DNA from 3 places in the Kushneria marisflavi genome. Region 1 is predicted to be linked to each of the others. Evidence: predicted binding sites of a transcription regulator. Region 1 holds the regulator's gene; each other region holds the start of a gene.
What was found. Region 1 encodes PhoB, which activates phosphate uptake and scavenging genes when phosphate is short. Its sites were predicted from a motif close to TGTCATANNNNTGTCANA; they were not measured.

Region 2: the regulator PhoB is predicted to act here: its motif matches at 1,087-1,104, upstream of B9H00_RS03730 (CYTH domain-containing protein).
Region 3: the regulator PhoB is predicted to act here: its motif matches at 1,156-1,173, upstream of B9H00_RS12580 (PhoX family protein).

Annotation. Positions count from the first base shown of each region.
Region 1 is NZ_CP021358.1:2,053,753-2,056,025, reverse strand. Features, by position in the region: gene phoR (phosphate regulon sensor histidine kinase PhoR) at 1-953, opposite strand, end outside; gene phoB (phosphate regulon transcriptional regulator PhoB) at 959-1,642, opposite strand; gene ubiA (4-hydroxybenzoate octaprenyltransferase) at 1,799-2,273, opposite strand, start outside.
Region 2 is NZ_CP021358.1:803,075-805,347, reverse strand. Features, by position in the region: gene B9H00_RS03735 (EAL domain-containing protein) at 1-129, shown strand, start outside; gene B9H00_RS03730 (CYTH domain-containing protein) at 146-1,057, opposite strand; gene B9H00_RS03725 (TIGR00153 family protein) at 1,161-1,841, shown strand; gene B9H00_RS03720 (inorganic phosphate transporter) at 1,889-2,273, shown strand, end outside.
Region 3 is NZ_CP021358.1:2,750,792-2,753,064, forward strand. Features, by position in the region: gene B9H00_RS12575 (3-deoxy-7-phosphoheptulonate synthase) at 13-1,104, shown strand; gene B9H00_RS12580 (PhoX family protein) at 1,221-2,273, shown strand, end outside.

The sequences.
Region 1 (2,273 bases):
AGCTCTTCGACATCCCCGAACAGCCGACGGGTCTCCTCCAGCCGGCAGGTGATCTCGTGGCTGCCGGCAGAGAGTTCCTGCCCGTCCTCGGCGATCTGTTCACACAGCGCCACCATGTCAATGGAGCGTTCTTTGTGATGGCGCTCGCTGGTCTCGAGCCGTGACAGGGTCAGAAGATCCTCGACCAGATGCTGCATGCGTACGGTCTGTTCCTGCATGCGATTCAGGCCGCGCTTGAACGAGGTGGGCAGTGCATCATCGTTGTCCTGCCAGGTTTCGACGTAGCCGGTCAGTACCGTCAGGGGCGTGCGCAGCTCGTGGGAGACATTGGCCACGAAGTCGCGCCGAGTTTGTTCCAGACGCTGCAGCCGGGTCACATCCCGAATGATCAACAGACGTTCGTCATCGCCAAAGCGGGTGATCTGACATGCCAGCGTGCGGGCGTCATTGGTGGGGGCATTGATCGTGACCGGCTCGCTGTAATCCATTTTGCGAAAGTAGCGAATAAAGTCAGGATCACGCAGATAGTTGGTCAGGTGATGGCCGCGGTCCTGATGTTTATCCAGCCCGACCAGCCGCTCGGCGGTACTGTTCCACCAGTCCAGACAGCCGCGCGAATCGAGCATTACCACCCCCTCGCTCATCGACTCGGCGGACTCCTGAACACGCTTTAATACCGAGCGCAGGCGGTTTTGCAGCTGCTGCTGGCCCTTCTGATAGCGATAGAGTCGGTCGAACAGATCCCCCCATACCCCTTCGCCATCGGGCGGGCGCTGTTCTACCGGGGCTTCCAGCCAGCGGTAGAGCCGCCTTAGATGTCTCAGGGTAAAGGCGAGATGGATGCCCAGTCCCAGAGCCAGCCCCCAGCCCGGATAGCCCAGCAGCATGCCAAGGATGGTAAAACATACGGCCAGATAGGCCAGGCGCCAGAGTTCGTTGAGCCAGTAATGCATGCCGGCTACCGCGACGAGAAGCGATAGCCGGTACCGCGTACGGTCTGCACCAGGTGCTGATGGGCATCTCCCAGCACCTTTCGCAACCGGCGAATGTGAACATCCACCGTTCGCTCCTCGACATAAACATTGCCCCCCCAGACCTGATCAAGCAGCTGGGTACGGGTGTAGGCGCGTTCCTGATGGGTCATGAAGAACTGCAGCAGGCGGTATTCGGTTGGTCCGATCTCGAGCGCTTGTCCATCCACACTGACGCGATGGCTGACGGGATCAAGCATCAGCCCACCGACCTCGACGGTTTCCTCGACACCGGCCGGCGTCGTACGCCGCAGCACGGCCTTTAGGCGAGCGATCAGCTCACGGGGAGAAAAGGGCTTGGTGATGTAGTCATCAGCGCCGCTTTCCAGCCCCTGAACCTTGTTGTCTTCTTCGCTGCGGGCCGTCAGCAGCACGATCGGGATGTCGCGGGTAATGGGGTCGCGCTTGAGGCGACGCGCGAGATCAATGCCGCTGACGCCGGGCAGCATCCAGTCCAGTAAAATCAGATCGGGGCGCTCGTCGACGACCAGCTCATGGGCGGTGATGGCGTCTTCGGCTTCGAGAATGCGAAAGTCCGCCATCTCGAGCGCCATGGCAATCATTTCACGAATCGGCGCTTCGTCGTCGACGATTAAAACGGTTCTGGACATGAGTGGCTTCCCCTGCCGGATAGCGATGGCGACTGACGAGATGACCAACGCGATGGCGGTCGGTCACGGGCTTCGTCATGTGATCGTCATTCAAACGTCTTCATATGACAACTTTATGACACTCCCGCCGGGAATGACGCCATCGCTTCCAGAGGATTAAGCCTGCCAGGTTGCCAGTGCAATGCCGGCAAAGAGCAGTATTCCTACCCAATGATTGTTCAAAAAGGCCTGAAAGCAGCCCTCGCGGGTACGTGTGCGACATAATCGCTGCTGATGGACGAACACGACGGCAATGGCGGCAAGCGATGCCCAGTAGAAGCCATCCAGCTCCTCCAGGCGGCCCACGACCGCCAGCAGCATCAGCATCAGCACCTGCAGCGCGCCCTGAATGACCAGATCCATCCGGCCGAACAACACGGCAGTCGACTTGATGCCGATTTTCAGATCATCGTCACGGTCGACCATCGCATACCAGGTGTCATAGACCAGCGTCCAGACGATATTGGCAAAAAAGAGCCACCAGGCCACGGCCGGCACATGGCCCTGCTCGGCGCCAAAGGCCATCGGAATGCTCCAGCCAAAGGCCGCGCCCAGTACCACCTGCGGGAGATGGGTATAGCGCTTCATGAAC
Region 2 (2,273 bases), 1.3 Mb from region 1:
GACATGGGAGCCGAGCAGATCCAGGGGTTTATCTATGCCCGGCCCATGCCGCCCCAGGACGTGCTGGGACAGCTCAATGCCACACTGCTGCCGGTATCGCTTCACCCGGTATCGGTTCAGGCCACGTGAGCGCCCCCGCGATGACCTACTGACGGTACAGGCGCTGCATCAACAGCAGCCACTGCTGGCCAAAGCGGCAGTCGAGCCACTCGGTACGAGACAGCGACTCGGCCAGCCGGCCAGCCAGGATGGCCACATTGGGATCGTCATGACGCACCAGTTTGAGCAGAGCCTGACGTGCGGCATATAAAAACGTCTGCTGCTGGCTGTCCTGAAAGGCGTCCAGCGCCAGAATGGCGCGCTCAAGGCACTGCTCCGGCATGTCGAGTGCACAGGGCGGAAGCTGCCAGTGCTGCTCGCGCAGCGCAACGGCTCGCGCGGCCTTGCTGGCATTCGCCGGGCGCAGGGCACACTGTTCGGCCAGCTGATCGGCCAGTGACCAGAGCGCCGCTTCCCGGCCGCCCTTGAGTTCCAGTTCGACTTCATGAATGGCCACTCGACGCTCGCCGACAACAATGTCACCGATGTCCAGCGCCAGCTCGATGTGGCTGTCGTCATGTTCAAGCAGCCATTGCGTGCGCTGAAAGTCCGTGCGATAGACCGGTGCCAGGTGCTCTCGAACAGCGTCCTGCTCAAACGGGGTGACCCCCAGTCCTGCCAGCCAGTGCGTATCCAGACTTTCCTGATCGCGTGGAATTTCCCATTCGCCGCGGGTGTGCAGGCCGCCATGGCCGTGGCCGGCTGTCTTGACCGTCTGAACAAAGCGCTGGCCGTCGCCGCGCAGTCGCAGCGCCACCCGGTACTGCTCGAGGGCGCGCTCGGGGGTGTCGTAATAGACATTGGCCAGGCGGTGCGTCTCGCAGACCGTGTTCTTCAACAGTGGATGCGCCTTGAGCGCCTCGATGCTGTCCAGGCCCAGTGCCAGCTTGAGTTCTACCTCCTGAGGGGTCTCAGGGGCTTTTGTGTCCGTATCGTCGCCTTGTGTGCTCGGATTCATGTGTTAATTCGCTCTATCCTGGGGCCAAACGTTAAATTTTCATGACGCAGGGTAGTCAGATAAATATACTGGTGACGCCATTTTTCATTGCAGTGAAATCACCATGGTGTCATCCAATCCCTTTTCAGCGCTGTTCGGGCGGTCGCCGTTCCAACCGCTGCTTGAACATATCGACAAGACGGTCGAGTGCGCGGATCTGCTGCCGGTCTTCTTTCAGGCGACCCTTGAGCAGGACTGGGCGCGTGCCGCCGAAATTCGCAACAGCATCAGTAACGGCGAGCATGAAGCCGATGAACTGAAAACCCATATCCGCATGAATCTGCCCAACAGCCTTTTCCTGCCGGTCTCACGTTCCGATCTGCTTGAACTGATCAGTGTACAGGACAAGATCGCCAACAAGATCAAGGATATCGCCGGGATCATGCTGGGTCGGCGCATGCGTATTCCCGAGGCGATGGAGGACATCTTTCAGGAGTATGTGCGTACAGCTGTCGCCACCGTCCATCAGGCCCGCCAGGCGCTGGCCGAGCTGGATGATCTGCTCGAGTCAGGCTTCGGACGCAATGTTTCCGACCTTCTGAGCGATCAGATTCGAAAACTCCATGAACTTGAACACCAGGCCGACGATCAGCAGGTCATGATCCGGCGCCGCCTTTTTGAGCTGGAAAAAAATCTCCCCCCCGTCGATGTCATGTTTCTTTATCAGATCATTGACTGGATCGGTGAGGTTTCTGACCGCTCTGAACGCGTAGGCAGCCGCCTGCAAATCCTTTTGGCCCGATAGGTGCACGTCATCATCGGGTACCGAAGTTCGGATAACGACATTTTCCTATGACCATCATCGCACAGCATGGCGAGCTCTTTATTCTTCTCGCCTGCGTTTTCGGTTTCTTTATGGCCTGGGGGGTTGGCGCCAACGATGTTGCCAATGCCATGGGCACCTCGGTGGGCTCCAAGGCCATTACCATCCGTCAGGCGATCTGTATCGCCATTGTCTTTGAATTTCTGGGGGCATGGCTTGCCGGCGGTGAGGTGACGGCCACCATTCGCAACGGCATCATCGACCCCACGCTGCTCAGCAGTGAACCCCAGTATCTGGTTTATGGCATGTTGTCTTCACTGCTGGCTGCCGCCATCTGGCTGATGATTGCTTCAAAGCAGGGCTGGCCGGTATCCACCACCCACTCGGTGGTCGGCGCGATCGTTGGCTTTGCCG
Region 3 (2,273 bases), 700 kb from region 1:
AGAGACATCGTCATGAATGCCTTACTCAACACCGCTGAAGCTGCCCATCCCATCTCCTCTGATAAGGTCGATGACGCGAGTACCACCACCGTGTCCCAGCCTCTGCCAACATCCGGTGCGCTCAAAAAGGCCATTGCCCTCGAGCCTGCTATAAGGGAGCAGATTGCTGAACAGCGACAGACGATCCGCAATATCCTGAGCGGTCAGGATTCGCGTCTGCTGGTTGTCATGGGGCCCTGTTCCATTCATGACCGTGATAGCGCGCTGGATTATGCCCGCCGCCTGAAAGGGCTCGCCGACGAAGTGGCTGATCGCATGGTGCTGGTCATGCGCGTCTACGTTGAAAAGCCACGAACGACCGTTGGCTGGAAAGGACTGGTGTATGACCCGCACCTGGATGGCAGTGACAACATGGCTGAAGGGCTTTCCAGTACGCGCCGGCTTATGCGGGATATCACGGCGCTGGGGCTACCGATTGCCTGCGAGCTGCTTCAGCCCATGTTGAGTGCCTATATGGATGATCTCATCAGCTGGGCTGCCGTAGGGGCACGGACGACCGAGTCGCAGATCCATCGTGAAATGGTTAGTGCGCTGCCCATGCCCACCGGGTTCAAGAATGGTACTGACGGCGGCATTCAGGTGGCCATCGATGCCATGGGGGCCAGCCAGCATGGTCATCGCTACCCGGGATTTGATGACAGCGGTCAGCCGGCGCTTTTGCATTCACCCGGTAATCCTGACACCCATCTGGTCCTGCGCGGCGGGCATCACGGCCCCAATCACGATGCGCCAAGCGTTGAAAAGGCTGCTCTGGCCCTCAGGGCGGCGGGCGTTTCAGGCGCCATCATGGTGGATTGTTCTCATGCCAATAGTGGCAAGGATCCCGCTCGACAGCCGCTGGTACTCGATGAGGTGATCCGCCAGCGCCTCAATGGCATGTCATCACTGGTCGGCATCATGCTCGAAAGTCATCTGGAAACGGGCAGGCAACCCATGGGCGCTGAGCTGCGCTATGGCGTTTCCGTCACCGATGGCTGTCTGGGCTGGGCGGAAAGCGAGCATTATATTCGTATGGCGGCGAAGCGGCTGTCCGAACCGGTTTAAGGTAGCCGGTTGTCGCCCGGGACAGTGTCGAGGCTGTCCCGACCATTGGGGTGTCAAAAACCTGTCATGATATCGTCGTAATCTCGGCCATCGATCAATCCACGGGAGACGATGGCATGAGTCAGGAAATCGAGAATCATGACAACCACAATGATAGCGATAACCGCCCCTTTTCCTCCGTCATGGCACGCTACATGTCGCGTCGGCGCATGCTGCAGGGAAGCCTGGGGCTGGCGGCTGCCACACTGTTTACCGACTTTGGCCTTGGGAGCGTCATCCGTCAGGCCGGCGCCGAACCGGGACGCCGGCTGACACTGGGCTTTGAATCGCTCCCCGGCAGCATGACGGATGGCATTGTGGTTCCCGAAGGCTATACCGCTCAGGTTCTTGTGCCCTGGGGCACCCCGCTGGATGGCCGTACGGTCGGCTGGCAGCAGGACATGCGCATGACACCAGCCTTTCAGGCACGTGCCATGGGCATGCATCACGATGGCATGTACCACTTCGCGCTTGATACGCAGCATGCCTCACGTGATTTTCTGTTGGCGATCAATCACGAATATATCGATCAGGGCGCGCTCTGGGCCCCGCAGGGAGGGCCGACCCACAAGGCCGAGGGGGCGCGTCCGGCCGATGAGGCACGTACCGAGATCAATGCCCACGGTGTCGCGATTGTCCGACTGCGGCGCGATGACGAGGGGCACTGGGCGCCCGTGGCCGACGATGCCCATAACCGACGCATTACCTCGGCCACGCCCATGGCGCTGGCAGGGCCCGTGGCGGGAACGCCCTGGGTGGTGACCGCCTGGTCGCCCGAAGGCACACATGTTCGCGGCACCAATAACAACTGTGCCAGTGGCTACACGCCGTGGGGTACCTACCTGACCTGCGAGGAAAACTGGCCCGAGGTGTTTATCAATCGTGGCGAGCTGACGGCCGATCAGGCTCGTCTGGGCATCAACGGCGAGCGTGGCCGCTACGGCTGGGAAAGCGCCAATGACGGCGAGCAGGGGGAGTTCAGTCGTTTCGACAATACGCCGCAGGGTGATGATCCCGCTCGGGACTATCGCAACGAGGCTCGCGGTTTCGGCTACATCGTGGAAATCGATCCCTACGACCCTGACAGCACCATCTACAAGCGCACGGCACTGGGGCGTTTTCGTCATGAG